DNA from 3 places in the Pseudarthrobacter cellobiosi genome. Region 1 is predicted to be linked to each of the others. Evidence: riboswitches for the same ligand, from Rfam matches in the RefSeq annotation. Region 1 holds a riboswitch; each other region holds the start of a gene.

Region 1 (10,239 bases):
TCGCGTCCGCCGCCGCGTAGTGGGCCCGCAGCTGTTCAAGCATGTCCGGCGATGGGTCCACGGCCGAAACCGCCAGGCCGCGTTTCAGCAGCAGGGCGGTGAACTTGCCGGTCCCGGCGCCCACGTCCACGGCGTCCCTGGCCCCGGCCGGGATCAGCCAGTCCGCTGATTCGGCAGGGTAGCCAGGGCGTACGCGCTGGTAATGTTCGCCGCCGTCCTGGAAGCTCTGTCCGAGTTCCAGACGGCGTCCGTGCTCAAGTCTGGGGCCACCCCGTGCCACGTGCGGCCTCCTTCAGCTGATGCCCATGCGCATCCTTCGAATTTACCGCATGGGCCGCAGCCGTCTGATCAGCCGCCCGGTCAGCCGGCCGCCTGGTCAGCCGGCCGCCTGGTCAGGTAAGCGTCAGTCAGACGTAAAAGCCCAGTCAGTCGTCAAGGCACGGCGCCGCGCCGGCCGTGCCGGGCGTGTTGGGCGCCCAGTGCGGGTAGGTGCGGGTGTCGTTGGCCGGAACCCAGCGGCCCGCGTCCACCACGTAGTCCCAGCCCAGGCCGGTCCGGCGGAGCTGTTCCAGGCCGGCAAGGAGCCGCTGGGCATCCTCCAACCGCGAACCCACGCCGAAACTGGCCCGCAGCGAACCTGACGGAAGGCCCAGGCGCTTGAGCAGCGGGTGCGCGCAGAAGCGGCCGTCGCGGAGGCCAACGCCATGCTCGGCCGACAGGTAGGCCGCCACAAGTCCGGCGTCGTACCCCGCCACGGAGAAGTTCACCACACCGATGGTCCCGGTTTCAGCGTCCGTGTCCGAGAAGATCTGGTGCACCGTGACGCCGTCGACCTTCCCGAGCCCGTCCACCAGGAATGACCTGATGGCCGCCTCATGGGCGTGCCAGCGGTCCTGGTCCAGGGACGCGATGACCTGGGTGGCACGGGCCAGGGTGGCCGCGCCCAGGACGTTGGGGGAGCCGCCCTCGTGCCGGGCCGGACCTGTGGCCCAGCTGACGCCGTCGAGCTTTGCCTCGCGGACGGCACCGCCGCCGGCGAGGTGGGGAGTACCGGCGTCGAGCCAGTCGGTGCGGCCCACCAGAACCCCGGAACCGAACGGCGCATAGAGCTTGTGGCCGGAGAAGGCGAGGTAGTCGACGTCGTCGGCACTGATATTGATGCGCCGGTGCGGCGCGAGCTGCGCGGCGTCCACCACGATGCGCGCGCCGTACTCGTGGGCCAGGGCGGCCAGGGCCCTGATCGGAAGGATCTCGCCGGTCACGTTGGACGCACCCGTGACCGCGAGCAGGCTGACGTTGCCCTGCTCAAGTTCGGCGCGGAGGACCTCGATGGTCCCCGCGATGGTGTCCGCGGCGACGACGCTGCGGTGTGGGACGCCCTGCCACGGCAGCAGGTTGGCGTGGTGCTCGATGTCCAGGTAGAGGACGTCACCATTCGGCCGCCCGTCCGTCGCCGGCAGGCAACCCGCCAGCAGGTTCAGCGAGTCGGTGGTGTTCCGGGTGAAGATGACGGAGTCGTCCGGGCGCCCGCCCACAAAGTCGCGCACGATGTTCCGGGCGTTCTCGTAGACGGAGGTGCTGATCTGCGACGCAAAGCCGGCGCCGCGGTGGACGCTGGCGTAGAACGGCAGGATTTCGTTGAGGTAGGCGGACACCACGGAGAGGGCGGGCGCGGATGCGCCGTAGTCCAGGTTTGCGTAGCGAACATGGCCGCCCTGGATCAGCGGCGCCTGGATCTCCGCGCCGGTGACAGCGGAGAGGGGCTGCCCGGCGATGGCGGCGGCCTCGTTGAACAGCGCAGCGGCGTTGACGGGGGCAGCGTTGTTGGGCGAGACAGGGTTGGGAGAAACAGTGTTGGGGGAGACGGTGGCAGCTGTCACGGAGACCTCACTCTAAAAGGACTCCCGGTACCGGGAATCCGCGCTTGCCGTGTCCATTCCGGACCGGCCTGGTCGTCACCCGGGGCACCCCACCGCGAATGGAGGGTTGCCGGCCAGCAAACCGGGGTTTAGCGCTGGCACTCGTGACCTGTTAAGAGCGTAGAACATCTGCCGCTGCAGAAAGGAAGCCGGCCCAATGTTAAGGACTTTGTTACGCGCGTTTGAGGAACCGCACATTTGTCGAAGATACGACGGCGGACGCCCCCTTGAGGAGGCGTCCGCCGTCGATAATTCGAAAAAAGTGCCTAGAGAAGATCGTCCAGGTCCGGGTTCAGCCGCTTGAGCACCTCTGAGTGCAGGATGGAGTTCGTGGCCAGAGCGTTTCCGCCGAACGGCCCGTCCTGTCCCTCCAGGGAGGTGAAGCGGCCGCCGGCTTCCACCACGATGGGCACGAGGGCAGCCATGTCGTAGAGGTTCAGTTCGGGCTCGCAGGCGATGTCCACGGAACCTTCGGCCACCATGCAGTAGGACCAGAAATCGCCGTAGGCGCGTGTGCGCCACACGTCCTCGGTCAGGCCCAGGAACTCATCCAGGTTGCCGCGCTCCTTCCAGCCGCCCAGGCTGGAGTAGGACAGGGAGGCATCCGAAAGCTTGGAGACGTCCGAGACCCGGAGCCGCGTTGCGGCGGCGAGGGACTTGCCCATGTACGCGCCGGAACCCTTGGCGGCCCACCAGCGCTTGCCCAGCGCGGGCGCGCTGACCACTCCCACCACGGGTTCACCTTCGTCCACGAGGGCGATCAGGGTGGCCCAAACCGGGACGCCGCGGACAAAGTTCTTGGTGCCGTCGATGGGATCAATGATCCAGCGGCGGGAGCCATGGCCCGAACTGCCGAATTCCTCGCCCAGCACGGCGTCGCGGGGACGCGAGCGGGACAGCTGGCCGCGGATGGCTTCCTCCGCGGACTTGTCCGCGTCCGTAACCGGCGTCAGGTCCGGCTTGGTCTCGATGCGGAGGTCCAGTGCCTTGAAGCGGCTCATGGTCTGGTCATCCACGGAATCTGCCAGCACATGGGCAAGGCGCAAGTCATCGTTGTAGCTCGAAGCGGGTTGGATCATGGTTCCAAACTACCGTCTCCGGACCGCAGGGTTGGGGACATCGGCGTTCCGTCTAGCCGATGCTGCCCAGTTCCTTGGTTTCCTGGCCCACCAGGCGGGGATCAGTGCCCAGCAGCCGCCGCAGTGACGCGAGCCTGGCCGGGCCTGTGGGGCCCGCCTGGCCGGTGGACACCCAGGCATCCACCCCGCAGTTGACGGCCGCGGTGTTGTGCTTGCAGCCACGCTCGCAGGCATCCGTACCCGGCTCCAGGTCCGGGAAGGACCGCAGGATCCGGTCCGGGTCCACATGGGCAAGGCCGAACGAACGGATGCCAGGGGTGTCGATGATCCAGCTTCCGGCCGGAGCTCCGGTCAACTTCAGGGCAAGGGCCGACGACGACGTGTGGCGGCCACGGCCGGTCACCGCGTTCACACCACCGGTGGCCCGTTCGGCCCCGGTGAGCGCATTGACCATGGTGGACTTGCCCACGCCGGAATGACCCAGCATCACCGAGACCTTGCCCTCGAGGTACGCGCGGAGCTGCGAAACTGCATCACTGTCCAGGCGGGCAGAGAGGCCGTCGTCGGAGCGGGCATCAATACCTGAGGCCTCGGAGTCCGACGTGCGGCTGATGATCACAGGGAAGTCCAGGTGCTCATAGTTGGACAACAGTTCCGCGGGATCCTTGACATCCGCCTTAGTGACGAGCAGCAGCGGCTCGATGCCGGCGTCGTAAGCGGCCACCAGGGCGCGGTCAATGAAGCCGGTGCGCGGCTCCGGGTTTGCGGCGGCCACCACCACCACGAGCTGATCGGCGTTGGCCACCACCGCACGCTCGATCGGATCAGTGTCATCGGCGCTGCGGCGCAGCAGGGTCCTGCGGTCCTGGATCCGGACCAGGCGGGCAAGCGTGTCGGGTTCCCCGGAGACATCTCCAACGAGGGAGACGAAGTCGCCGGCAACCACGGGGGAGCGGCGGAGTTCGCGGGCCCTGGCTGCGATGATGATCCGCTCGTCGCCCGAGTCCTCGCCGACGACGGCGGTGTAGCGGCCGCGGTCCACGGTGATGATGCGGCCCGTGACGGCGTCGTCGTGGCTGGGGCGGTCCTTCGTGCGCGGCCGGGAGCCCTTTTTGCTGGGCCGGATCCGGACGTCGGACTCGTCCCAGGAATCAGTGCTGCGTGCCACCAGTGGGACCTTCCGAGGTGTCGTCGGCAGCCGCGCCCTGGGCCAGCATGTCCGCCCACATCTGCGGGAATTCCGGCATGGTCTTAGCAGTGGTGGCGATGTCCTGGACCTCGATGCCCGGCACTGCGAGGCCCAGGATGGCGCCGGCGGTGGCCATCCGGTGGTCCGCGTAGCTGTGGACGACGCCGGCGTGCAGCTTCGCCGGGCGGATCACCAGGCCGTCGCTGGTTTCCTCCGCATCGCCGCCGAGGCGGTTGATTTCGGTGACCAGCGCGGCCAGCCGGTCCGTCTCGTGGCCGCGCAGGTGCGCGATGCCGGTCAGCCGTGAAGGTCCGCTGGCCAGGGCGCAGAGGGCCGCCACGGTAGGGGCGAGTTCGCTGGTTTCGTCAAAATCCGCACCCTTGATCTCTGGCCCGCCCGTGACGGTCAGGACGCCGTCAGCCAGGCTGACGTCCGCGCCCATGTCCGCCAGGATGCTGCGCCAGAGGTCTCCCACCTGGGTGGTGCCGGCGGGCCAGTCCGGGATCCGGACGGTGCCGCCGGAGGCCAGCGCGGCGGCCAGGAACGGGCCGGCGTTGGAGAGGTCCTGCTCGATGCGCTGGTCAAAGGCGCGGATGGGGCCCGGTGCCACTACCCAGTGGTTCGGCACCGAATCGTCCACTGATACACCCACGCCGCGGAGCACGGCAACGGTCATGTTGATATGGTCCAGGCTCGGCACGGGCTTGCCCACGTGCTCCAGATGGAGTCCGTCGGTAAACCTGGCGCCGACCAGCAGAAGGGCGGAGACGAACTGGGATGACGCACTGGCATCGATCACCAGGTGGCCGCCCCGGACTTCCCCGGTGCCTGCAACGGTGAAGGGCAGCGACGAGGGGGTCCCGCCGTCGTCCGCCGTGAGGGCCACCCCGAGGGCTTTCAGGGCCTCGATGATGGTGCCCATGGGGCGCTTCCGGGCGTGGGGGTCGCCGTCGAACACGCTCACGCCGTTGCGCAGCGCCGCAAGCGGCGGAACAAAACGCATCACTGTTCCGGCGAGGCCGCAATCAATGTGCGTCCGTGGCGACGGCGCCTCCTGGCTCAGGGGCGTGACCTCAAGGTCCGGCCCGTAGGCGCCGTCGCCGGGCACCTCCGTGATGGTGGCTCCCAGCTGGCGGAGGGCATCGATCATCAATGCAGAGTCCCGGGAATGCAGGGGAGCACGGAGCCGGGACGGCCCGTCAGCCAGCGCGGCAAGGACCAGGAACCTGTTGGTCAGGGATTTTGAGCCAGGCACCGTGACAGTGGCGTTGATGGGCCTGCTGGCGAAGGGGGCCGGCCAGTGCGGAACGGTGTCGGTGGAGTTGTGTGCGTCGGTGGCTGCGGGCGGGGTGGAACCGGTCATCCGTCCTTACGCCCCCGTTGCGTGTTCCACGGCGCGGCGCACGGCCTTGTCCGCCTTGTGTAGCTTCTGGCCGGTGGTCTTGCGGGCGCCGGCGGCAGTCTTCCGGGCATCCGCGGCGAGGTGCTCGGCACGCCAGGCCAGGCCAGGCTTGCCGGCGGTGTCCACCGAGGCCAGCAGGGCGCCACCGCTGAGGGAAATGTTCTTGAGCAGCTGGTTCCGGCGGGCCTCGCGGCCTTCCTTGGTGCTGATGTCCGCGCTGCGCCATTCCACAAAGGTGTTCAGTAGCGAGATGACGGTCAGCAGTGTTGCCGAGAGGCGGCTGAACTTGCCCAGGCCGAACAGCACGCCGGCACCCACCTGCGTTCCGCCGATCACGCGTGCCAGCATCTTTTCGTCGGCCTGGAACGGAAGCGACGCGGCTGCCTTCTGCAGGAGCGGCGAGAGCTGGGTGGCGGTGTCATCCGCGTTCTTCAGCTTGTCCAGTCCGGCGACTACGAAACTGGAAGCCAGCATGGGGCGGGCGAGAGTACGGACAAAGGACATGGGTTTCCTCCTGGCTGGACGAACCGCACCGGATGCGGCGGAGTCCGTTCTAGTCTTGCACTTTTGGGGAATATTTGCCTGCCGCCAGCGGTTATGGTTTGCGGGTCCGCCGAACACCGGACGAATTGACTCATCATGGATTGCCCGGCAGGTATTTGCCTGGAACACCATGGCCTGACACAGAGTGGAGTTGCCCTTGAGGTTACTGAAGGACGGGACGGAGCCCGCCGGACCCTTAGCACTGCAGACTCTGGAATCCGATCTTCCGGAGTACGGATCGCGGCGCGCCAAGGCCGTCACAGTAGACTTGAACGCAATGAGCACCCTGGATCCGGCCCTCGAGGCCATGTATGAGGCCTCCGAACGCGAAGCCAAAACAAGCAGCGAAGCCAATGCCAGCAGCGGCGCCAATGCCAGCAGCGACGCACCGGCAGGGAGTGACGCGCAGCCTGCAGCGGATGTCCCTGTGCCCGCTGGGCCTGCGCCCGCCGAGCAACCCGTGGATGTGGCCACCGAATCAGCGGAAGAACGCCGGGTCCGTTTTGAGCGTGATGCCATGCAGTACGTGGATCAGCTCTACTCGGCCGCCATGCGGATGGCCAGGAACCCCGCCGATGCGGAAGACCTGGTCCAGGAGGCCTACACCAAGGCGTTCTCAGCGTTCCACCAATACAAGCCCGGCACCAACCTCAAGGCCTGGCTGTACCGGATCCTGACGAACACGTACATCAATCTCTACCGCAAGCGGCAGCGCGAACCGCTGCAGTCGAACTCGGACACCATCGAGGACTGGCAGCTGGCCAGGGCGGAGTCGCACACGTCCCGCGGCCTGCGCTCGGCCGAGGCTGAGGCGCTGGACCACCTGCCGGACTCGGACGTCAAGCGGGCGCTCCAGGCCATTCCCGAGGAGTTCCGGCTGGCAGTGTACTTCGCCGATGTCGAAGGCTTCGCGTACAAGGAAATCTCGGACATCATGAACACGCCGATCGGGACAGTGATGTCCCGGTTGCACCGCGGCCGGAAAATGTTGCGGGACATGCTGGCGGACTATGCCGCCGAACGAGGATTCAAAGGCGCCGTCGAATCACAGGACACGGCCGCGACCACAAAACAGGAGAACAGGAAATGAGCGACTGCCAGGGATTGGGCGACTGCGATGACGCCCGGATGCAACGCATCTACGAATACCTCGACGGGGCGTTGACCCGCGAGGACATCACGGAAATCAAGACCCATCTTGATGAGTGCCCTGAATGCACCGAGCAGTACGACCTCGAGTGCGTGATCCGCACCATGGTGAAGCGCTCGTGCACCGAGGCCGCTCCGGAAAACCTGAAGAACGCCATTTTGGACCGGATCCACTCCATCCGCCCGGTAGACGCCTAACCCAAGCGGTAGCCGTCTGAAGGGACACCTGACTGCGTGGACGCCTGGCTGCGTCGATGCCCGTCAGTAGTACCGCAGGCGCCAAAAAGCAGCTCAAAGACGAAGGACCCCGGAAGCCGTGTGGCTTCCGGGGTCCTTCGCTTAAACCGATTTCCAAGCTTTAGCTTAGGCGTTGGGGCGCTTCCCGTGGTTCGCGCCGCCACGCTTACGGTCACGACGTTTACGTGCACGCTTGCTCATAGCTGGCCTCCTTAAATGTTGGTACTCAAAAGAGCTGCCCTCAAGTCTCCCACACCATGGGACACGCCGCGAAACCGAAACGGGCTGTGACCGGGGGCAACACCGACCCGGGGGCGCAGTCCGGCGGCTCAGCCGGGCAGTGAGTTGCGGATGGAGATGCGCGCCTGGTCCAGCACGGTCCTGACAGTTTCCAGCGTGACGGCGCCGAGCGGTTGCCGGGTGGCCTGAAGCCGCAGTTCCACGCGCAGGTCGTCTCGGAACGCCTGCAGCAGCATCTCCGCTTCCTTCAGCTCCCGGAACCCTTCCGAAGACTGGCGGCCGGCTTTCCTGAAATCGGCGGCCCGCGCCGTGGAACGGGCCGCCTCTGCCGTGGCCGCCAGGTCTGCCCGCAACCCGCGCATGTTGACGCGGATATCCGCCCGCAGGTTGTCCGCCAGGCGGCGGACGGAAGCGGAAATGTCGTTCTCGACTCCGGCGAGTTCCTCCCGGCGCTTGTTGAGTTCTGCAAGCCCCGCCGCGGTGATGCGGTAGTTGGTGCGGCGGCCTTCTGATTCAGTGGCGACGAGCCCTTCTTCCTCCAGCTTCCCAAGCCGGGGATAGATGGTTCCCGCGCTGGGGGAGTAGGTGCCGCCGAACCGTTCGCTGAGGGCTTTGATCAGTTCATAGCCGTGTTTGGGCCCTGACTCCAGCAGGGCGAGCAGGTACAGCCGGAGCGCACCATGGGCGAACACCGGAGGCATCAGTGCCCCGCTTCCGGGCTTCTTGCGTCGTCGTTGCGGGCCGGCTGGCCATGGAAGATGGACGTTTTGCCGGACACCGAGTTGGTCCGGACCAGCATCAGCTTCCCGTCCGGTCCGGCAATGGTTTCCACCTTGCCGCCGGGCTGCGAGTACTGCTGGTCATCAATCACCACAACGCCGCTGGCAGACTTCGCCACGATGTCCACCCCGACGTCATGGGGCAGCCTGATGGTGAGGTCGCCGGAGACTGAATTGGCGCCGAAGTCGTGGGTAAAGCCGAGCAGGTCAAAACTCATGTCGCCGCTGACCGTGTGAGCCCGGATGTTGCTGAACCGGCCGGATGCGGTGACCTCGCCGGAGACACTCTTGGCGGTCAGGACGCCGTCGTGGTTTCGCGCGATGACCTCGCCGCTGACGGTGTTGACGTGAAGTTCCCCGGACGTGCCGTCTGCCATCACAGAACCTGAGACGGTATTGAGCCGGGTGTGCCCGCTGATTCCGGACACAAGGCCATCGCCGCTGACCGTACCGGCCTCCACCTCGACGCCGGCCGGCAGGGCAATACTGATAACCGCTGAGTTGTTGCTGTTGTGGTTGACCGTGCCCATCAGGTTTTTGAACCAGCCCTGCGGGCCGTGCAGCTGATGGCGGACCTCGAGCCTGCCGTCCGTCAGTGTCACCGACACGGGATCGCCCTGGACGTCGTTGATCTCCACGCGGGCAACGGCGTCGGCATGGGTGACGACGTCGAACCTGCCGCGGACCATGCCCAGCTTCAGCGACCTGACGTTGTCAACATCGATGGTTTGCGGACCTGTGACGGTCCAGCTGTCCTCTGTCATGAATCCTCCAAAATCGCGATATATCGTGACTGATACTTCAAGATACAACGGACCGCTGGACCCGTCAAGATATATCGCGACTGGAAGGGTTGGGGATGCTTTACTCGGGGGCGTCCATGCCCAGCCATTGGAACCAGCCACGGTGGAGGACCAGCCAGGCCATCAGGCCATAGCCTGCTTGCCCGGGAGTGCCGGTGTTGGCCGCAAGGTCCTGGCGCCACTGTTCGTGGTTCAGCAGCGGAGAGAACGTGTCCACGTAGAGGTGCTTGCGCCTGGTGGTGACGTCAGCGAAGGCCGTGTTCAGATCGGCGAGCCGGCGGTTCTGGACCGGGTCCAGCGTGGGCGGCGGGCCCACCACAAACACCTCGATCCGGTTCTGCGTGGCGGTATCCAGGATGTTGGCCAGGTTCAGGCGGCTCCGGGCGGTGGAAAGGCCGAACTCGATGTCCCGGCCCGAGAGGCCGATCACCAGGCGGTTCTCGTGCTGGTCGCCGAACCGCCGCCCGGCCTCCTCCTGCCAGCGGGCAGCCAGCCCTTCCGTTCCTTCCTGGGGACAGGGGAGGGCATACGCTTCCATGACCATGCCGTCCTGCGGAGTGCGGGCCAACACGCGGCCCAGCCAGCCGAGGGCCCTGGGATCGCCCAGCCCGGCTAGCAGTTCATCTCCAACAGCTGCGATCCGCAGCTTCCTGTCTTCCACAAGTCCCTCTTTACGTCCGTGCCGATTGAGGCCAATCGGCGTGGCTATGATCCATCTTCATTAAACAGAACTGCCCGGCCGGAGTCTGGTATTTCGACGTCCGGCCGGGCAGCCACTGGTTCTACTTCCGTGCAAATGCCTGCTTCAGGAGTGAATCCTGCTCAGCTGCGTGCCGTTTCATGGAGCCGGCCGCCGTGGAGGCAGATGCGGGACGCGACACCAGACGGACGCGCCGATC
Region 2 (10,239 bases), on a different contig from region 1:
CCCGGCGAATCCCAGCCATGGATGGACGTGTAATACCGCCCCACGACGTCGGTCAGCTCAACCGAGCCGGTAGCGAGATCCATCACGACGTCGGAACCGGCGTTTTCGTCGTTGGCCGGCCCGCCGCCGTCGTTCTTCGCGGGGAATACGGGCAGCTTCAGGGCGCCCGGCTCCACCACCACCAGCCGGGAACGCTGGATGGGCGCGAGCCCGAACGCCTCGGCGAACGCGGCCCCCGGAGTGCCCGGCTGCACCTTCGCCCGCAGCCTGGCAACGCCCGACGGCGCCTGCTCGGCTTCGCGGCGCAGCATGGTCAGGAGCGTGGCACCGATGCCGGCGCGGCGATGATCGCGCGCCACCTCGATGTAGGTCCACAGCCGCTCCGGGTGCAGCGAAGCCTCGTAGACCACGCCCGCCGCCACCGGAATGCCAACGCCGTCAATGACGTCCTCGGCCACGATGCAGCGGCGCCAGGGGGTGCCGTCCGTGCCGGGCGAGGAGACGGCCAGGGCACCGCGGAACTGCCTGGCCTGTTCGGTCTCCGGGCCGCCCCAGATTTCCAGCAGCGTCAGGTCATCGCCCTCAAGCCATTCGCGGTATTCGATGGCCATTCTCAGGCGCCGATCAGGCGGGCGGCCAGGTAGCCTTCCACCTTGTCCAGCGAGACGCGTTCCTGGCTCATGGTGTCGCGTTCACGGATGGTCACGGCTTGGTCCTCGAGGGTGTCGAAGTCCACGGTGATGCAGAACGGGGTGCCGATCTCGTCCTGGCGGCGGTAGCGGCGGCCGATCGCGCCGGCGTCATCGAAGTCGATGTTCCAGTTCTTGCGCAGCTGCGCGCCCAGGTCTTTGGCCTTCGGCGAGAGGTCCTCGTTGCGGCTCAACGGCAGCACCGCAGCCTTGACGGGGGCCAGGCGCGGGTCAAGCCGCAGGACGGTACGGACGTCGACGCCGCCCTTGGCGTTGGGTGCCTCGTCTTCGGTGTACGCGTCCACCAGGAACGCCATGAAGGAACGGGTCAGGCCCGCGGCCGGCTCGATCACGTACGGGGTGTAGCGCTCGTTGGTGGCCTGATTGAAGTAGCTCAGGTCCTGGCCGGAAGCCTTGGAGTGCGTGGAGAGGTCGAAGTCCGTGCGGTTGGCGATGCCTTCGAGCTCGCCCCATTCGGAACCCTGGAAGCCGAAGCGGTATTCGATGTCCGTGGTGCCCTTGGAGTAGTGGCTCAGCTTTTCCAGCGGGTGTTCGAAGAAGCGCAGGTTCTCTTCCCGGATGCCCAGGCTGGTGTACCAGGACATGCGCTCTTTCATCCAGTACTGGTGCCACTCTTCGTCCGTGCCGGGCTCGACGAAGAATTCCATTTCCATCTGCTCGAACTCACGGGTGCGGAAGATGAAGTTGCCGGGTGTGATCTCGTTGCGGAAGGACTTGCCGATCTGGCCGATGCCGAACGGCGGCTTCTTGCGGGACGTGGTGAGCACGTTGCTGAAGTTCACAAAAATGCCCTGGGCCGTTTCCGGGCGCAGGTAGTGCATGCCTTCCTCGCTGGCCACCGGGCCGAGGAAGGTCTTGAGCAGGCCGGAGAATTCCTGGGGTTCGGTCCATTCGCCGCGGGTGCCGCAGTTGACGCAGGCAATGTCCTTCAGTCCGTTCTCGGCGGGGCGGCCCTTCTTTTCCTCGTACTCTTCCTCGAGGTGGTCCGCGCGGTAGCGCTTGTGGCAGGAAAGGCACTCAACCAGCGGGTCGGAGAAGACGTCAACGTGGCCGGAGGCTTCCCATACCTGGCGGGGCAGGATGACGGAGGAATCCAGGCCCACCACGTCCTCGCGGCCGCGGACCATGGACTGCCACCACTGGCGCTTGATGTTTTCCTTCAGCTCAGCGCCGAGGGGTCCGTAGTCCCAGGCAGAGCGGGAGCCTCCGTAGATTTCACCGGCCTGGAACACAAAACCCCTTCGCTTGGAAAGGGAAATGACCTGGTCGAGTACGGATTTTGCTGCCATGGTGGACTCCAATTTCTACAGGGCCGCTGGGTGCGGTCCGCGGGTATCTGGCCCCGCTGCACGTGGGTGCTTCACCGCTGGGTGCGGGCGGGGCGGGCGAAGGAACAAGATGCAGAGAACTGCGTGTCCTAGCCTACCGGCCGCTGCCTCCGGAAGGCGCCCCGCGGCCACGGCAGTGTGGCCAGGATGATGGCGGCCAGCGTCAGCACTGTGCCCAGGACGGTGGCCGGGGCCACGATGCTCCCGGGGGCCGGCACCACGAGGTCCAGCCCCAGGGAGCCAAGGAGCTGTCCGGCGATCATGCCGAGCCCGGTGACCAGCACGCCCAGGCTGCGGACCAGCAGCGCACCCAGGCCGATGAACACGCAGCCCATGGGCCCGCCCAGGTAGTACCACCACTCGGCCGGCAACGGATTGCCCGGCCCAAAAACTGCCACCTTGACGGCCAAGGCAATCCACAGGAACACCGAGCCGGCCACGAAGTTCACCAGCGTGGCGGCGACGGGCGATCCGTAGTGGACTGTGGCCGTCCCGTTCATCGCCTGTTGGAAGCTCATCAGGAACCCGGCCAGGACCGGGAGGATCAACGGCAGAATCAAGGTTTCCAGCCCGCCCGCTCCGTCCGCGGGAGCGCCCGGGGAGCCCGGGGAGCCCGGGGAGCCGGCCAGCCGCGGCGAAACCGCCCACGCCACGGCGGCGACGGTCAGCACGCACCCGATGATCCGCATGGGAGTCACGGCCCTCTTGCCGGCAGGTCCGATGCCCAGCCGGTCCACCAGCAGCCCGCTCAGCGTCTGCCCGGTCACGGCGGCCACGGTAAACAGCGCCACGCCCAGGATGCCCACGGTGAAGGACTGCGCGAAGACAAAAAGGGCACCAATGCCGCCGGCCAGCACGTACACGGGCGGGAAAGCCCGGGTCCGGACCGCCGGCAGGATCCTGGCCAGACCGGCGCGGCCGCTGGGCAGGATCAGGGAGATCAGCATCATCACCACCAGGCCGGTGCTGAAACCCACCACGGCCGCGGCGATGCCGTCGTTGAGCCGGACGCCGAGGGCGCCGTTGATCCGGCCCTGGACGGGAATGGCCAGTCCCGCGCCGACGGCCAGCGGGAGCCCCGCGAACCGCGGCAGCCGTGGGGTGTGGGTCATCGGATTCACCTTACGTCAGGCATTATTACTTGTATGAGCAACCAGGACATTCAAGAGATCCCCATCCGCGACAGCATGATCCGTCTTGGCCAGCTCCTGAAGCTCGCCAGCCTGGTGGAGGACGGCGTGGAAGCCGCTGAGCTGATCAAGAACGGACTCGTCAAGGTCAACGGCGAGATCGATGACCGCCGCGGACGCCAGCTGCACAACGGCGACACCGTCACCGTCAACGGGCAAACCGTGCAGGTAGTGGCCCCGGAAGCCTGATTTAACAGGCCTGACTCAGCCTCAGGCGGCGTGGACAGCGTAAGCGGCCGGCGGCACTGTGCCGCCGGCCGCCGTCGTACGCTTATTTGTTCAGCACCTCGTGCGTCAGGAACTCGGAGACGTGCCCGATTTCCTGCTGGTTGATGCCGTGCCACATGCCCGTGTAGAGCACCTTGGTGAGCTTGACATGCCCACGCACCCAGCCCATGGTGTAGTCGATCTTGTCGGGCGTGATCACGGGGTCCTGCTGGTCCCGGCCCCAGAAGAGCGGCACTGTACCGTCCAGGTCGCCATCCTTGAAGGTGGGGTCCCCGTCCGCGTTGACCACAAAACCGGAAAGCCCGACGACGGCGGCGTAGTCAGCGGGGCGCTGCCGGAGCAGCGTGGTGGCCATGGCCATTCCCATGGAAAAGCCGAGCAGCGTCACCGACGGGTGGTCGGCTTTGACGGTGTCAATCCAGTCCTGCACATAACCGGCTCCAGCCTTGACGGCGTCGAGCGTGTACTCGATGGAGGCCGTCAGGGGGAACCACATAAAGCCGGGGCCCGTGGCCAATGGCGCCCGGAGTGAGGCAACAACAAAATCTTCGGGAAGCATATCCGCCAGGCTCAGGAGGTCCTGTTCGTTGGCGCCGTAGCCGTGGAGCAGCACCAGCAGCGGCTTTCCGGCGCGCTGGTCCTCCGGCCGGGACCACAGAACAACGGGGGCGGGAAATACTTGGGCGTCAGTCATGGTTTCCATTCTTACAGTTACCCGGCGGTAACTACCTACGGTGGCGTAGCTTGTGAGCAAGGAGGCAGGATAGGACCGTGAATGAAGCAAAAGCCATGCAGAGCCCGCCCAGGGCCACGGAAGCCCATCCCTGGAGCCGCTACGTGGCGATGGGAGATTCGTTCACCGAGGGCATCGGCGACCCCGAACCAACAAGCCCCGGCGGCTTCCGCGGCTGGGCGGACCGGGTGGCCGAGGAACTGGGCAGGGGCCAAGCGGACTTCGCCTATGCCAACCTGGCCGTCCGCGGCCGGCTGCTGCAGCAGATCGTGGACCAGCAACTCGCTCCGTGCCTGGCGCTTAAGCCGGACCTGATAACCCTTTCCGCCGGCGGCAACGATCTCATCAGGCCCGGCGGCGACCCCGACGCCCTCGCCGAAAAACTTGATTCCGTGGTCCAGATCCTGGCCATGGGCGGTGCCACGGTGGTGCTGTTCAACGGTCCGGATACCGGTTCCTCGGTCCTGGGACGGATCCGCAGCAAGGTGGCCATCTACAACGAGAACCTCCGCACGGTGGCCGCGCGCCATGACGCCATCATCGCCGACATGTGGTCGCTCAAGCAGCTGAACGATCCGCAGATGTGGGACGAGGACCGCCTGCATTTTTCGCCGCTGGGACACCACACCATCGCCGCCATGGTGCTGGAATCGCTGAACTTGAACCACACGCTTGAGCCGCTCCGGCCCAAGCCCTTGCCCGCCCGCACGTGGCGGGCAGCCCGCTCCGAAGACCTGGTGTGGGCCCGCGAGTATTTTGTCCCGTGGGTGGTGCGGCGGCTGCGCCACCGCTCCTCCGGCGACGGAATCACCGCAAAGCGTCCGACGCCGGGCCCTGTGTTCGGCCCGGGCGTTCCGTTGGGATCCGGCGAGGGGCCCCTGGGTACCATCGACGCCCGGCGCTAGCGGCGGCACGGCGTGAGCGGCGGCACGGCGTGAGCGGCGGCACGGCGTGAGCGGCGGCACGGCGTGAGCCAGTGACAGCTCCCCCGGACAGGCATGGATCCGGATGAGGTGGTGCGGCGGCGGCTTCACGCCCAACGGCTGCGCGGGCCCGGCCTGGGCTCCCCGGAGGACGCCGTCCGGCACTTGCTGGCGGTCCAGGCGCAGGAGTTTCCTTACGCCCGCTGGAGCCTGGCGCAAAGGACCGGCAGTCTTGGAGCTGCCGTCGGGGCCCAGTCTCATCGGGTTGCTGCCGAGGCTGCGGTGGCCACCGCCGCGTAAGTGGAGGAGGCGGTGTCCGACGGGCGCATCCTGCGCACCCATATCCTGCGGCCCACCTGGCATTTTGTGCACCGCGAGGATCTTCGCTGGCTGACGGCCTTGTCCGCGCCGCGGCTTCACCAGGGCAACGCGGGCATGTACCGGCAGACGGGGATTGATGCCGCCGCCGCTGACCGGAGCGGACAGGTCCTGGCCGAAGCCGTCCGGGGCGGGTCACACCTGACCCGCGAACAGCTGGCCGCGCGGCTGCAGGACGAAGGGTTCGGGGCCACCGGCTTCGGGATGGCCTACATGATCATGCACGCCGAGATCAGCGGAATCCTGACCAGCGGGTCTCCGGTGCGCAGCCGGGGCGGGGCCCTGAAGCAGACCTACGCCCTTTTTGGCCGACGTGCGGCTCGGCCTTCAACAGACCCTGGCGGCTGCTCCCGAAACGCTGGCAACGGCGGTGATTGACGGCGTCGAGCATTACTTCGACGCCGGCACGGAGGGCGGGGCGGATGGCGGCAATGCCACACCGGCGTCCGGACCGCGGATCGACCTGATCCAGTGCTACGACGAATACGTGATGGGCTATTCCGCAACGCGGCACTATCTGTGCGGCAGCGCTCCGGCGTTCCCGGTCGCCGGGGATCCGATACATGTGGTGCTGCTGGACGGGCGGATGGCCGGCTGCTGGCGGCACACCATGTTCTCCGGCCGCTGTGAGCTGGATATCCGGCTTGTCCGCTGCCGCGGACCCGGTACTGGACGCGGCGGTGCAGGACGCCGTGGACCGGTACGGGGCCTTCCTGGGGATCCCGGCCGCGCACGTGGGCTCCGGGGTTAAGCTGGAAGGACACATATGAGAGGCGCTACACCGTGAACAGCTTGTTTTTCTGGATCATCATTCTGTCGTTCGTAATACCGATGGCGATGCGGATGTACCGGAAATCCGTGAACAAACGGAACCAGGAGCAGAGCTTTTCCGGGCGCTACCCCGAGCAGTTTCCAGGCGGCGGGCAGTACCCCGGCAGCGATCAGTACCCGGAGCCGCAGAACAAACAGCCCCGTGACGGCTACACGCAGCAGGACTACATGAGTGGCGGCTTCCGGCAGATCATGAGCCCGCAGCCCCTGCCGCCGAGCCAGCCGTTGCCGCCCATGCAGCCGATTCCTTCTGCGGATCAGCAGTTCCCGCCGTACGGTCAGCCGCAACCCAACGGCCAGCCGGTGCCGGAGCAGCGCGCGGAAGCACCGCAGCAGCCTGCCGCCCCCGGCATTCCCCTGCCGCCGTCGGGCCCGCAGGGATACCGTGCCCGGAAGCTGGCCGAACTCGACCAGCAGTACAGCAACGGCGAGCTGGCCATGGAGGACTACATGAAGCGCCGCTCCGAAATCATGAACGGCTGATCCCTTAGTCAGCGCGAACGAACACTTGTGGCCCTGATTCCAGGGCCTCAAGTGTCCTCTCGCGCATAAGGGCGGTGCTTGCGCTTAGACGAGGAAGGTGTTCCGGAGCTGGACGCCGAGCTGGCCGATCTCGGTCAGGAAGCCGTCGTGGCCGATCGGGGCCTCAATAACGTGCACGTCCACGTCGCCCGGGAGCGCGTCAGCCAGCTCGCGGGACTGGGACGGGAAGTACAGCCGGTCGCTGTCCACGGCAGCCACGAAGAACCTGGCGGTGGCCCGGCCCAAGGCCTCGTTCAGTGAACCCCGCCCACGGCAGACGTCGTGGCTCATCAGGGCGTCGGTGATGGCGATGTAGCTGTTGGCATCAAAGCGCCGCACCAGCTTTTTGCCCTGGTGGTCCAGGTAGCTTTCCACCTGGTAGCGGCCCCGCTCCCCCAGCGCTGCCGCCTGAAACGGCGATTCCGGGTGCTGGGCCGATCGTCCGAAGCGGCCATGGAATTCCTCGGCGGAGCGGTAGGTGATGTGCGCAATGCGCCGCGCCAGGGCCAGTCCGTCCTCCGGCAGCGGACCGCCGTAGTAGTCGCCGTCGTTAAAATTGCTGTCCTGGCGGATGGCGAGCGTCTGCGCCTGGGCGAACGCGATCTGTTCGGCCGTGCTGGCGGCACCGATCGAGATAACGGCGCACCGCTGGACCCGTTCCGGGTAGGTGACCGCCCATTCCAGGGCCCGCGCGCCACCCATGGAGCCGCCCAGCACGGCGTACCAGCTCGGGATGCCCAGCTGGTCAGCCAGCCTGGCCTCAGCCGCCGTCGTGTCCCGCAGCGTTACCAAAGGGAATCGCGACCCCCAAGGCTTGCCGTCCGGGGCAACCGAGGATGGCCCAGTGGAGCCGTAACAGCCACCCACAATGTTGATGGAGACCACAAAGAACCGGTCCGTGTCCACCGGCGCACCGGGCCCGGCCAGCTGTTCCCACCAGCCGGGCTCGTCACTGTCGCCGCGGGTCACGTGCGTGCTTCCGGTCAGGGCGTGCTCAATCAGGACGGCGTTGGAGCCGTCCGCGTTGAGGGTTCCCCACGTTTCATAGCCGAGGGTGACTTCCGGGAGGTAACCGCCCGCTTCGAGCTCAAGTCCGCCGATGCTGGCGTAACGGACCACCCCGTTTCCGGGTGCTGCCGTACGGGAAATCGTAATCGTCATGGAAGGACCTTTTCTATGCGCTTGCCCACCCTCAATTGACCGGCAGGCCAGGTCCTCACCCGGGGCACCCCACCGCAAAAGAGGGTTGCCGGCCAGCAAGCCGGGGCTGTCGCTGGCACTCATGACCTGCTTCGAGTGTACGAACAGCCCCGGTCTATTGCTAAGCGTGTGACTGGTTGTGACTTTGCGGGAGCCCTACTGCTGCTGGCCTGCCGCGTCTTTGCTGGGGTCCGCCGCGCCCTTGGCCGCCCGGAAGCCGGCCTCAAGGTCGGCGAGGATGTCATCAATGTGTTCGATGCCCACGGACAGGCGGACGAGTCCCGGAGTGACCCCGGCGATGGCCTGCTGCCCGGGCGAAAGCTGGCTGTGCGTGGTTGACGCCGGGTGGATCACCAGTGAACGGACGTCCCCGATGTTGGCCACATGGGAGTGCAGTTCCAGGGCATCCACGAAGCGTTTCCCGGCCTCTGCGCCGCCGGCCAGGTTGAACGCGACCACCGCACCCGTGCCCTTGGGGCCGTATTTGCGGCCACGCTCATACCAGGGGCTGGAGGGCAGCCCCGCATAGGCGACGGATTCGACGTCGTCCCTTGCCTCAAGCCACTGGGCGACGTCGACGGCGTTGGCAACGTGCCGCTGCACCCGCAGGCTCAGCGTTTCCAGCCCCTGGGCGATGAGGAAGGCGTTGAAGGGTGACACGGCCGAGCCGAGGTCGCGCAGCAGCTGGACGCGGGCTTTCAGGATGTAGGAAAGGTTGGCGCCAAGGGCTCCGGCTGCCCCGAGGTCACGGGCATAGACCAGCCCGTTGTAGGTGGGGTCCGGGGTGTTGAAGCCCGGGAACCGTTCCGGGTCCGCGCCGAAGTCGAAGTTGCCGGAGTCCACAATCACACCGGCAATGGCAGAGCCGTGGCCGCCGAGGTATTTGGTGGCGGAGTGGACCACAATGTCCGCGCCCCATTCGAGCGGGCGGATGAGGTAGGGCGTGGAGAGCGTGTTGTCCACAACGAGGGGCACGCCGGCGTCGTGGGCGGTCCGGGACACACCCTCGATGTCCAGCACGTCCTGGCGGGGGTTGGAGACCACTTCGGCGAAGAAGAGCTTGGTATTGGGCTGGACGGCATCGCGCCAATGGTCCAGGTTGTCCGGGTCAGCCACAAACGTGACGGAGATGCCGAACTTCCTGAGGGTGTGCGCCAGGAGATTATAGGTCCCGCCGTACAGGCTGGGGCTGGCCACGACGTGGTCACCGGCCTCGGCAATGTTCAGGATGGCAAAGGTTTCAGCGGCCTGTCCCGAGCTCAGCAGCAGACCAGCGAGCCCGCCCTCAAGGCTGGCAATCCGCTGTTCCACAGCATCCTGCGTGGGGTTGCCGATGCGGGTGTAGATCGGCGCGAGCTCCGCGAGGGCAAACCGGTTGGCGGCGCTTTCGGCACTCGGGAAGACGAACGACGTCGTCTGGTAAATCGGGAGCGCCCGCGCGCCGGTGGCGCTGTCCGGTTCCTGGCCAGCGTGGATCTGGCGGGTTTCGAAAGACCATCCGTTCGACATTCAATGCTCCTTGACGTGGCGTGGCACTGCTCGGTTGCGTTCAGTGTAGGAAGACTTTCCCTGACGGGAACAGGATTGTGACGAACGTGGTCAGCCGGCCGCTCTTCTCCTGCTTTCCGGCGGAATGTCCACTCGTGACGCAACAGATTCCGGTAAGGCTACCCTTAGCTGAGAGCCGGATCACAAAGTGCCAAGATGATGGCATGCGCATGGATCACGTCTCTTACGCCTGTGAACAAGATGGCCTCGTTGCCACCACCGAACGTATTTCGTCCGCCCTCGGCGTTGAAGCCGTGAAGGGCGGCGTGCACCCCCGGTTTGGAACCCGGAACATGATTATTCCCCTCGCCGGCCACAAGTACCTGGAAGTCGTGGAGGTCCTGAACCACCCGGCATCGGACAAGGCTCCCTTCGGCCAGGCTGTCCGGGCCCGGTCCGAAGCCGGCGGCGGCTGGATGGGCTGGTGCGTCGAAGTGGACGACCTCGCTCCGTTCGAAGACCGCCTGGGCCGTGCTGCCGTCAACGGCAACCGCAAGTTCCCGGACGGCCGCGAGCTGGTCTGGAAGCAGATCGGCATCCTGGGCCTGATCGCGGACCCACAGGTCCCGTACATGCTCAAGTGGGAGGGCGACCCCGCCCTGCACCCGTCCAACGCCTATGAGAGCAACGTCAAGATGAGCTGCCTGA
Region 3 (10,239 bases), on a different contig from region 1:
GCGCCCAGCCCACGTACATCGGGTTCCGCGAAAGCGCATAGGGCCCGGCGGTCACCAACGCATCGGGGCGGGCTAATCGTGTGTTCCGGGCAGCTAACCACGCCCAGGTGACTATTGCGCCACCCACCGCCAGCGATGCCACGCCGACGGTCCGTACCAAAAAGTATGGCCCGCCGAGCCGGAGCGGCATCAAACGCTGAAGGACAACGCCGACGGCGATTCCCGCCAGGTTCTGCTCCGGCAGCGGGATGTTGGACAGCAGCCGGCCCCAGGCCCGGGGTGCATTCATACGGTCCTCCCAGCGCGAACGTGCAGATAAGCCCCTCAAAACGCCTGAAACAGGGCATTATCTGCCAGTTCGCGCCACCAGTTTGCGCCAATCAGAGCTAGATGTGCTTGAGGGCTTGCTCCAGGTCGCCGATGAGGTCGTCCACGTCCTCCAGGCCCACGGACAGCCGCACCACGCCGTCGCTGAGCCCGATGGCTGCGCGGCCCTCGGGACCCATGGCGCGGTGCGTGGTGGTGGCCGGATGGGTGATGAGGGACTTGGCGTCGCCCAGGTTGTTGGAGATGTCGATGATCCGCAAGGCGTCCAGCAGCGCAAAAGCGGCGTCCTTGCCCGAGCGGTCACTCGTCGTCGCAAGTTCCAACGTGAGGACGGTGCCGCCGGCCTTCATCTGCTTGGCGGCGAGCTCGTACTGCGGGTGCGACTTGAGGAGCGGGTACTTGACCCAGCTGACGGCCGGCTGCTGTTCGAGCCATTCGGCCAGCCGCAGCGCGGAGGCGGAGGAGTGGTTCACACGCAGGGACATGGTCTCCAGGCCCTTGGTGAGCACCCAGGCGTTGAACGCGGAGAGGGCCGGGCCGGTGTGCCGCATGAGCTGCTTGACCGGGCCGTCGATGAACTCCTTGGTGCCCAGGATGGCGCCGCCCAGGACGCGTCCCTGGCCGTCGATATGCTTGGTGCCGGAGTACACAATCACGTCCGCGCCCAGCTGGCCGCAGCGCTGCAGCAGGGGAGTGGCAAAGACATTGTCGACGACGACGGTGGCCCCGGCGGCGTGCGCCAGCTCGCTGACCGCGGCGATGTCCACGATTTCCTGCATCGGGTTGGACGGCGATTCGAAGAACACTGCGGTGGTGGGCTCCGACAGGGCAGCGCGCCACTGCTCGAGGTCCGGGCCGTCAACAAACACGGTTTCCACGCCCCAGCGCGGCAGGATCTCGTTCAGGATCACAAAGCAGGAGCCGAACAGAGAGCGCGCGGCAACCACCCGGTCACCGGCCGCCAACAGGGCACCCAGGGCGGTGAACACCGCTGACATGCCCGACGCCGTCGCAAAGCACGCTTCGGTGCCTTCGAGCAGGCGGAGGCGTTCCTGGAAGGTGGCCACGGACGGGTTGCCGTACCGGGAGTAGACGAAGCGTTCGTCCTCGCCGGTGAAGGCGCGCTCGGCGGCGGCAGCGGACTCGTAGACGAAGCCCGAGTTCAGGAAGACCGGCTCGGTGGTCTCCTGGAAGTTGGTGCGGTCCAGCCCGCCGCGGACCGCCTGCGTCTCGGCGCTCCAGCCGCCGGCGTCTGCGTTGAAGGTCACTTGGCTATTCCCAGGTTGGTGGGCAGGCCGCGGTTCTTCCAGCCGTTGACGGTGCGCTCGCCGTAGCGGTCCGGCTCGCCTTCGAAACCCTCCAGGACGTTGTAGGAGGTGAAGCCGGCCTGCGTCGCGGCGATGGCGGCGGCGATGGAGCGCTGGCCCGAGCGGCAGAGGAATACCAGCTCCGCACTGTCGTCGTCCGGGGCCTGCTGTGTCAGGTCGGTGATGAAATCTGGGTTCGGGATGCCACCCGGGAACGTCCACGGGATGAACAGGGGATCGTTATCAGTGGCCTTCGTGTCCGGGATGCCGATGTGGGCCCATTCGCCTTCGGTCCGGACATCCACCAGGATGGCGCCCTGCTCCAGCTTGGCCCAGGCTTCCTGCGGGGTGAGGTCTCCGGCGTAGCTCATGCGTGGCCCTCGCCGTCGAAATCGAGGTCATCCACGGCGGTGGCGACGGCGGCATCAGCGGTGGCGATGGCCGACGGGAGGATGAGTGCCTGCGCAACTATCACCTTGCCGCCGTTGGACGTTGCGGCCGGGCTGCCGTGCAGGACATACCCTTCGGCCAGGGCAGTGGAAATCCGTTCACAGAAAGACCTGTCATCCGGCCCGGTGACAAGCCGGTACGACAGTTTCTCTTCAGGGGCGGGTGCGTCAGACACGACGGAACTCCTTCTTTCACGCTTGCAGCTCGAATGGGTCGATATGCCGAGTATTCACCTGAGGCACCCCGCCGCGAAAGGGAGGGTTGCCGACCGGCCAGTCAGGGCTTGGCGCCGGTTCTCATTACTCCCCAAAAACGTAACACTCGCCCCGCCCCGCCGCACCGCCGCCGTCGTCATCTTCCGTAACCAACGCGTGCTTCCGTAACCCCAACCGTGCTTCCGTAACACCGGCGCCGACGGGACAATCGGGTCATGGGGAACTTTCGGGGGCGTTCAGTGACCGGCGCCTGGGCACGCGGTTTGGCCGTGGGGCTGTGCGCCGTGCCGGTGCTGGTGGGGGTGACAAGCTGCCGGAACATTTTCGCGCCGCCGCCCTGCATGCCGCCGGAGTTTTCCGTCTCGCCTGCCGCCGCTAAACCCGGCGACCAGGTCACCGTCAGCGCCCCTGACGCCACCTGCGACGCCCGCTACGGCACCGACGCACGGGTCCAGGTGACGGTCAGGGATGCGGCCGGCATCACCGTGCTGGAGGATCTCGCTCCCATGTCCGACGACGGCGCATTCACTTTTGTGTTCACCGTCCCGGCTGGCGTGGCTCCCGGGAAGGCCGGGGTCACCGCTTACCCGTATGGCGTGGACTGGTGCGACGATACCGGAGTGAACAACCGGGCGGCGCAGGGGCGGACGGAACTGGTCCGGGTTTCGTGTGCGGAACGCCTGGTGCCCTTGATAATCCTGGGGGCTGATCCGCCTGGTCAACGCAGTTCACGGGTCAGGAGCTCCTTGAAAGCCGTAGTGGGTTCGCTGGGTTTGCCGGAGCCGCTCAGGTAGAGCCCCATCTGCATGCCGTGGTACTCCCAATAGGCGAAGCCTATTAGCTCAGACAGCGCCTGTCTTGACCGTTCCCATGACGATTCCCAATTCAGGTATCGGGCCCCGGAGAAGTCGACTAAATGCCACGCTGGCGCCGGCGCTGCTCTCCCGGTCGCCCTAGCCGCGGGCTTTGAGGATCAGGGCGTCGCCCTGGCCACCGCCGCCGCACAAGGCAACCACGCCTGTTCCGCCGCCGCGCCGTTTCAGCGCGAGTGCCTGATGCAGCACAAGGCGCGCCCCGGAGGCGCCCACCGGGTGGCCCAGGGCGATGGCGCCGCCGTCGGCGTTGATCTTGTCCGCGTCGATCCCCAGGTCGGTGGCGGACTGCAGCACCACCGATGCGAAGGCTTCGTTGATCTCAATGAGGTCCACGTCGTCAATGGTCAGCCCTTCAAGTTTCAGGGCTCGCTCAATGGCGCGGGACGGCTGGGAATGCAGGGACCCGTCCGGTCCGGCGGTCTGGCCGTGGCTGCCGATCTCCGCGATCCAGCTGAGGCCGGCCGCTTCCGCTGCTGCCTTGCTGGCCACCACGACGGCGGCGGCGCCGTCGGACAGCGGGGAGGCCGAGCCGGCGGTGATGGTGGCGGCCGGGTCCTTGGAGAAGGCGGGTTTCAGCGCCGCGAGCGTCTCGATGGTGGTGCCGGCGCGGATGCCCTCGTCGGCATCAATCACGACGGCGGGTCCCCGGCGCTGCGGGACCTCCACCGGAGCGATCTCCTCAGCCAGGATGCCGGCCGCCCGGGCGGCCTCCGCCCGCTGGTGTGAAAGGGCGGCCACGGCGTCCTGGTCCTCGCGGCTGATGCCCAGGCGGACGTTCCCGGCGTCGGTGGCGGAGCCCATCAGTTCACCTGAGACGGGATCCTGCAGGCCGTCAAAGTTCAGGGAATCCAGCAGTGGTGCATCGCCGATCGCCACACCCCCGCGAAGCCGGGGCAGCAGGTGCGGGGCGTTGGTCATGGATTCCTGGCCTGCCGCCACAATGAAATCAGCCTCGCCGGCGCGGATCATCCGGGCGGCATCGATCACGGCAGTCAGGCCGGACAGGCACAGTTTGTTGATGGTCACGGTGGGCACATCCCAGCCGATGCCAGCGGCAAGGCTGGCCTGCCGGGCGGGTCCCTGGCCGGCGCCCGCCTGGATAACCTGGCCCACGATGACGGCCTGGATCTGTTCCGGCGCCACCCCGGACCGTTCCAGTGCGTTCCGGATGGCGTGGGCACCCAGTTCGCTGGAGGTGAGCCCGGAGAGGCCGCCGCGGAACTTGCCGAAGGGGGTGCGTGCGCCGCCCAGGATGACGGGGACTTGAGCGTCGTTGCCCATGGGGTGCCTTTCGATTGCGGATTCAAGAGTGCTTGGGCCGGCATGGGCGAACCCTGTGTGCCGGCGTGGTGCCCCAGTCGCTGTGGATTCTGCTGGGACCGCTTCAGCTGTGGAGGAGCAGTTGGTGGAGCAGGTGGTCCTGCCAGCGGCCGGCGATCTTCAGGTACTGCGGCGCCACGCCGATTTCCCGAAACCCGGCGCGTTTGAGGATCTTGCGTGAGCGCTCATTGTCGAGCAGCGTTGCCGCCTGGACCCGGTGGAGGCCCAGTTCTGTCCGGGCATGGTCCGTGGCGAAGCGGACCGCCGCAGATCCGATGCCTCGCCGGTTGAGGGTGGAATCAACCCAGTACCCGAGGTTGGCGTTGAGGAACGGCCCGCGGACGATGCCGGTGAGGGTGACGGCGCCGACGATGCAAGCGGGATCGTTGTGGTCCACCAGCACCCACGGAACCTCCTGGCCCACGGAATGCTGGGCGAGCTTGGCCCGGATGATGTCCAGTTGATGCCTGGGAGCGAAGAAGGCTTCGTCCCGCTCCGGTTCCCAAGCCTCGAGGTGCTGGCGGTTCCGTAGGTAGGCCTCGCTCAGGCCGGCTGCGTCGCTCCGCCGCAGCAGCCGGATCCGGACCCCCGGGACGAGAAAGGCCGGCGCATCGCTAAGCAAGAACTCTCCCGCGCTATTCGAAGGAAGCACGACGGCGGTCCGACAACCGGGTGTTCCAGACGTCCGGTTTGGTGACCTGGAAGCGGCGGCCGGTCAGTGCAAGTGGGGTTAGCCGGATGTAGTAATTCTTGGGTCCAGACTGCCAGGGCTCCAGATGCAGGGCGTCGACGGCGTCCTTGTCAGCCTGGGCCTCGATCACTTCGGTGTCTCCGCGCGCCACCACACTCCAGGCCACCTCCGTGCGGGGATCGTATCCATCGATCTCCAGCGCCGCGGGACGGTCCGCCTGGGCGCCCCACAGTTTGGAGCCACCGGCGCTGCGGAAGACGATGCTCCTGCGGTCCAGGACGTAGTTGACCGGAAAGATCTCCGGATGGCCGTCCACTACAAGGGCCAGCCGCCCCAGGGTGTCGTCGGCCAGTAATTCCCAGCATTCGTCAAATGTCAATTTGTTGATCGGCTGCGCGTAAGAGTTCATGCACCAAACCATACGGACCTATGCGACGGACCAACAGGGCAGTGCCACCGTAATCCCCGGGCCCGGGCTTCGGTAGTTCAACTTAGGGCAGCTCAACATGCTCCCTGAGGGCGTCCAGGACCGGAAGCTGGCCCTTGACCAGCTTGCCGCGGGCCTCGGCTTCCGTGACCCACCGGGCATCGTCCACCTCGGGAAAGTCCTTGATGGTGCCGGATCCTTTGGGCCATTCCAGCGGAAACGTGTTGCTCACAATCCGTTCGGGCTGGAAGTCAGACTCCGCTGCGAACACCGTGATGATCTTTCCCGACGGTTGCCTGAAGACACCCAGCTCAAAGTAGTCAACGGCTGGCGGCGGCGTGCCGATCTCTTCGGTAAACTCACGCCGGGCGGCTACCAGGGGTTCCTCGTCGGGAAGGTGCTCGCCCTTGGGAACTGACCAGGACTGGGTTTGTTTGCGAGCCCAGAACGGTCCGCCCATGTGGGCTATCCACACTTCCAGCACGTCTGCTCCCCGCCGGTACAGCAGGATCCCTGCGCTGCGAACCACCATGGCTTACGGCCTCCCTGCTAAGTCCCGGAAAACTACTGGATCCCTGAAGCCCTACTGAATCCCGGCAAACAATGCATTGAGTTCGGCCGTCAGCTGCTTCTGCACGGCAGGCGTCCCGACTTCCTTGCCGTCAATGTGGTTCACCGGCGCGAGCAGCCTGATGCTGGAAATCAGCCACACAGCGTCCGCATCCAGCAGGTCCTGCGGTTCCAGCGGCCCATAGCCGAGCTCCCAGCCGGCTGCCTTGGCCGCCGCGAACAGGGCGCCCTGGGAGGTTCCTGGGAGGATCCCGCTGTCCAGCTGCGGCGTGATGAGCCGGCGCACCGTGCTGGTGGCGCCGGCGCCGTCGTCGGAGGTTTCCAGATGTGCCAGCAGTACCGTGGACGTGGGGCCTTCCAGGACCCGGCCGTCCGAGGAGGTGAAGATGACGTCGTCGGCGCCCTGTTTGTGGGCGTACCGCAGGGCGGCCATGTTCGTGGCATAGGACAGGGTCTTGGCGCCGAGCAGCAGCCACGGGGCACGCTCGGCCACGTCGCTGTCGTAGCCGCGGTCCAGGAGGATGACGTCGATCCCTGTTTCGCGCTGGCGGCGTCCGAGGGCGCCGACCGGGGAGACCTGAACCCAGCACGTGGGGGACACTGCGCCCTCCGGGCCGCGGGTGACCACGAGTTTCACCACCAGCTCATCCTCGGCAGGCGTAGGAGCAGGGTGCTGGTTGCGGTGCTCCGCGACGCCTGCTGCGATGGCCGCCCGCCACGCATCCTGCGCCGGGATCACCAGGTCAAGGGCCTGGGCCGACCCGACCAGCCGGTCCAGATGCGCCTGCAGTTTCCGGACTGCGCCGCCCACCGCGAGCATAGATTCGAACACTCCGTCGCCGCGGGTGGCGCCCTGGTCCGTGGCCATCAGCTGGGGCCGCGAAGCGTCGGCCAGCCGGCCGTCCGGGAACGCGGGGTCAAGGAAAACGAGCACCACGGGCGCAGGAGAAGTCATGGCTCCAGCTTAGTAGGGCCCGCCGCGGCTAAGCTGTGGTCATTGCCCCGCCGGAACCGGTCCGCGGGTGCGCGCAATCCGGGGGTATTCCAGTGCTGTGGCCAATTTCGCTTGCCGGTACCGCGCCGACGTGGGTGGTGGTGGTGCTTAGCATTGCAGACCTGGTGATCCGGGTTCTGGCCATCGGTATCATCCCCGGCAACAGGCGCCCCACCACGGCCATGGCCTGGCTGCTGGGCATCTTCTTTGTGCCGTTCCTGGGCCTGATCCTGTTCCTGCTGTTCGGAAATTTCAAGCTCTCCAGCCGCCGCCGGCAGCAGCAGGAGGTCATCAACACCCGGGTGCGGTCCGGCATCTCGGCGCTCGCCGACGTCGTCAGTGAATACACAGGGCCCGAATGGGTGAAGTCCGCGGGCGAACTGAACCAGCGGCTCGGCTCCCTCCCCATGGTGGACGGCAATTCAGTGGACCTCATTCCCGGCTATCCGGACTCGATCCTGGCCATGACCGAGGCCGTGCGCAAAGCCAAGAAGTTCGTTAACGCCGAGTTCTATATCATGAGCACGGACCACATCACCGATGACCTGTTGACCGCCCTGGAGGAGGCGGCCGAGCGCGGAGTGGAAGTCAGGGTGCTGTTCGACCACATCGGCACACTCCGGGTCAAGGGTTACCGCAACCTCCTCAAGCGGCTCCAGGCCGGGAAGATGCAGTGGCGGCGTATGCTCCCGCTGCTGCCAACCCAAGGCCAGTGGCGCCGCCCGGACCTCCGGAACCACCGCAAGATCATGGTGATCGACGGCGAAATGGCCTTCACGGGCTCGCAGAACCTGATCGAGCCCTCCTACAACAACCCCAAACACCGCAAAGCCGGCCGCGAATGGGTGGAGCTGATGGCCTGCCTCCGCGGACCGATCGTCACTACCCTCAACGTGGTGTTCGCCACGGACTGGCTGAGCGAAACCGACGAGTCCCTGGAACACCAGCTGCAGCTCCCGGCCAACCCTCACCCGGGCAATGTCACGGCCCAGGTGGTGCCCAGCGGTCCCGGGTTCATCACGGAAAACAACCTGCGGCTCTTCAACACCCTGATCTACTCTGCCCAGCACCGGATCTCCATCTGCAGCCCGTATTTCGTGCCCGATGACTCCCTGCTCTACGCCATCACCACCGCGGCCCAGCGGGGCGTCGACGTGGAGCTGTTCGTCTCCGAAAAAGGCGATCAGTTCCTGGTCCACCACGCCCAGCGATCCTATTACGAGGCGCTGCTGGAGGCCGGCGTCCGGATCTACCTCTACAAAGCGCCCCTTGTGCTCCACGCCAAGCACTTCACCATCGACGACGAAGTGGCCGTCCTGGGCTCCAGCAACATGGACATGCGCTCCTTCTCGCTGAACATGGAGGTCTCGGTGATGCTGCTCGGCGCGGAAATCGTGAACAACATGCGCGCGGTCGAAGACACGTACCGCGACATTTCCAACGAACTCATACTTGAGGACTGGCTGCAGCGCCCGCTCGCTGCCCGCTATGTCGATAACGTGGCCAGGCTGACGGCTACCGTCCAGTAAGGCCGCCAATCCCGGCGCATGCAGCTGATTGCGCAGACCAGTCCGTGCCGCCGCGATCGAGCCTCACACCGATCTTGCCCAAAATTAAGCCGATCCGGACTGGAGCGCCGCAGAGAGGGCGACTACTCAGGGAACACTGACCGTAGTGTCCTTTACCCCTGCTGACCACCGTCACCCTCATCCAGGCCTCCGCTTTTGCCCAGGCCCTCGATGGAACATGTGCGGTCGCCGGCCGGAGCTGGACATCAACTACCGCCTTCGACATGAGCGCGACGGGACCCTGTACTTCCCGTTGCATAACAGATGCAACCACCTGTATGACACGGTTCCGGACTGGGTCAATCCTGTCCTGGCCATCCTCGCAGCAGCGCTGGCCATTGCCCTGACCGGTGCGCTGGTCACCTACGGCGGGAAGCCGTCGCCGTCATCAGGCCTCCCTAGCCGCCAGGAAAGTCCGCACCCAGCGCGGAAAGCACACCGTGCGCCTTCACGCGGATTTCGTCGTACTCCTCGTCAGGTACCGAGTCGGCAGTGATGGCGCCGCCGACGCCGAGCGTGAGTTCCGCCGTCGCCGCTTGTTCGCTGCCGTCCCCGGCCTCCGCCGTGGTTACCAGGGTGCGAATCGCCACCGCCAGGTCCGTGGCCCCGTTGAGGGAAAAATAGCCGATCGCGCCTGAATACAGGCCACGCGGGCCTTCCTCCAGTCGGTCCAGGATTGCCATGGTGCTGATTTTCGGGGCGCCGGTCATGGAACCGGCTGGGAAACATGCGGCCACCGCCTCGGCCCGCGGCGAGCCGGGCAGGAGCCGCGCGTCGATGGTGCTCACCATCTGGTGCACCGTGGCGTAGCTTTCGATCTCGCACAGCCTGCTGACCGTCACCGACCCGGGCTCCGCGAAGTGGCTGAGATCGTTCCGCAGCAGGTCCACAATCATGATGTTCTCCGCCCGGTCCTTCAGCGAGGCCGCCAAGTCCTCCCGCAGCTGCCTGTCACGTTCCGGATCAGCACCCCGGCGGCGGGTCCCCTTGATCGGTTCGGCGCGCATGCCGCCGTCGGACGTTATCCTCAGGAACCGCTCCGGCGACGTGCTGGCCACCGTCAGCCCGCCAAACCGCAGGTAGCTGGCGAACGGTGCCGGATTCTTCCGCCGCAGCGCGAGGTACGTGGGCCAGGGGGCCGCCTCGGCGGCAGACAGGCGGGCCGTGAGCGTGGTGGTCAGGCACACCTCGTACGAGTTCCCCTCACGGATTTCGTGCTGGGCGGCCGCGATTTTGGCCAGGTAGGAGGGCTCCGTGTCGCGGCTGCTGAACGCGGGCCCAACGGGACGTACGACGCCGTTGCTAGCGCCGGCGTGCGTGGTTGTCTCACCGATGGTTTGTGAGCCGAAGCTTGGCGTGCTGTGGGTTGTCGCGGCGACGGCGGCACGGGCGTCGGTCAGCCAGCTGTCGGCGTCGGGCGCTTCCAGGGCAAGGAGCCAGGCCGTTCCTTCAACGTGGTCCAAAACGACGGCTCGGCCCGCGAAGATCAGGGCCG

Evidence for each region. Region 1 has a riboswitch for S-adenosylmethionine ahead of NG701_RS04765 (aminotransferase class V-fold PLP-dependent enzyme). Riboswitches for the same ligand answer to the same signal wherever they lie in the genome.
Region 2: another riboswitch for S-adenosylmethionine. It lies ahead of metX (homoserine O-acetyltransferase MetX); the one in region 1 lies ahead of NG701_RS04765 (aminotransferase class V-fold PLP-dependent enzyme).
Region 3: another riboswitch for S-adenosylmethionine. It lies ahead of NG701_RS15220 (DUF1737 domain-containing protein); the one in region 1 lies ahead of NG701_RS04765 (aminotransferase class V-fold PLP-dependent enzyme).

Annotation. Positions count from the first base shown of each region.
Region 1 covers NZ_JAMXBK010000019.1:2,685-12,923, forward strand. The annotation lists gene NG701_RS04760 (class I SAM-dependent methyltransferase) at 1-280, opposite strand, end outside; gene NG701_RS04765 (aminotransferase class V-fold PLP-dependent enzyme) at 426-1,796, opposite strand; SAM riboswitch class IV at 1,916-2,029, opposite strand; gene hisN (histidinol-phosphatase) at 2,186-2,998, opposite strand; gene rsgA (ribosome small subunit-dependent GTPase A) at 3,051-4,166, opposite strand; gene aroA (3-phosphoshikimate 1-carboxyvinyltransferase) at 4,150-5,550, opposite strand; gene NG701_RS04785 (DoxX family protein) at 5,557-6,093, opposite strand; gene NG701_RS04790 (sigma-70 family RNA polymerase sigma factor) at 6,410-7,222, shown strand; gene rsrA (mycothiol system anti-sigma-R factor) at 7,219-7,479, shown strand; gene NG701_RS21325 (50S ribosomal protein bL37) at 7,645-7,719, opposite strand; gene NG701_RS04800 (PadR family transcriptional regulator) at 7,848-8,459, opposite strand; gene NG701_RS04805 (DUF4097 family beta strand repeat-containing protein) at 8,459-9,301, opposite strand; gene NG701_RS04810 (GDSL-type esterase/lipase family protein) at 9,402-10,001, opposite strand; gene NG701_RS04815 (multifunctional oxoglutarate decarboxylase/oxoglutarate dehydrogenase thiamine pyrophosphate-binding subunit/dihydrolipoyllysine-residue succinyltransferase subunit) at 10,123-10,239, opposite strand, start outside.
Region 2 covers NZ_JAMXBK010000018.1:174,529-184,767, forward strand. The annotation lists gene NG701_RS04605 (GNAT family N-acetyltransferase) at 1-611, opposite strand, end outside; gene NG701_RS04610 (glycine--tRNA ligase) at 614-1,999, opposite strand; gene NG701_RS04615 (DMT family transporter) at 2,128-3,150, opposite strand; gene NG701_RS04620 (RNA-binding S4 domain-containing protein) at 3,184-3,417, shown strand; gene NG701_RS04625 (alpha/beta hydrolase) at 3,500-4,150, opposite strand; gene NG701_RS04630 (SGNH/GDSL hydrolase family protein) at 4,246-5,094, shown strand; gene NG701_RS04635 (hypothetical protein) at 5,188-5,412, shown strand; gene NG701_RS04640 (DNA glycosylase AlkZ-like family protein) at 5,425-5,868, shown strand; gene NG701_RS04645 (DNA glycosylase AlkZ-like family protein) at 5,861-6,241, shown strand; gene NG701_RS04650 (hypothetical protein) at 6,274-6,804, shown strand; gene metX (homoserine O-acetyltransferase MetX) at 6,889-8,004, opposite strand; SAM riboswitch class IV at 8,017-8,131, opposite strand; gene NG701_RS04660 (bifunctional o-acetylhomoserine/o-acetylserine sulfhydrylase) at 8,200-9,552, opposite strand; gene NG701_RS04665 (VOC family protein) at 9,756-10,239, shown strand, end outside.
Region 3 covers NZ_JAMXBK010000026.1:300,958-311,196, reverse strand. The annotation lists gene NG701_RS15235 (methyltransferase family protein) at 1-289, opposite strand, end outside; gene NG701_RS15230 (O-succinylhomoserine sulfhydrylase) at 387-1,595, opposite strand; gene NG701_RS15225 (rhodanese-like domain-containing protein) at 1,592-2,005, opposite strand; gene NG701_RS15220 (DUF1737 domain-containing protein) at 2,002-2,259, opposite strand; SAM riboswitch class IV at 2,273-2,388, opposite strand; gene NG701_RS15215 (hypothetical protein) at 2,515-3,093, shown strand; gene NG701_RS15210 (acetyl-CoA C-acetyltransferase) at 3,253-4,455, opposite strand; gene NG701_RS15205 (GNAT family N-acetyltransferase) at 4,559-5,116, opposite strand; gene NG701_RS15200 (pyridoxamine 5'-phosphate oxidase family protein) at 5,130-5,594, opposite strand; gene NG701_RS15195 (NUDIX hydrolase) at 5,677-6,144, opposite strand; gene NG701_RS15190 (aminodeoxychorismate lyase) at 6,196-7,137, opposite strand; gene cls (cardiolipin synthase) at 7,233-8,705, shown strand; gene NG701_RS15180 (chorismate-binding protein) at 9,143-10,239, opposite strand, start outside.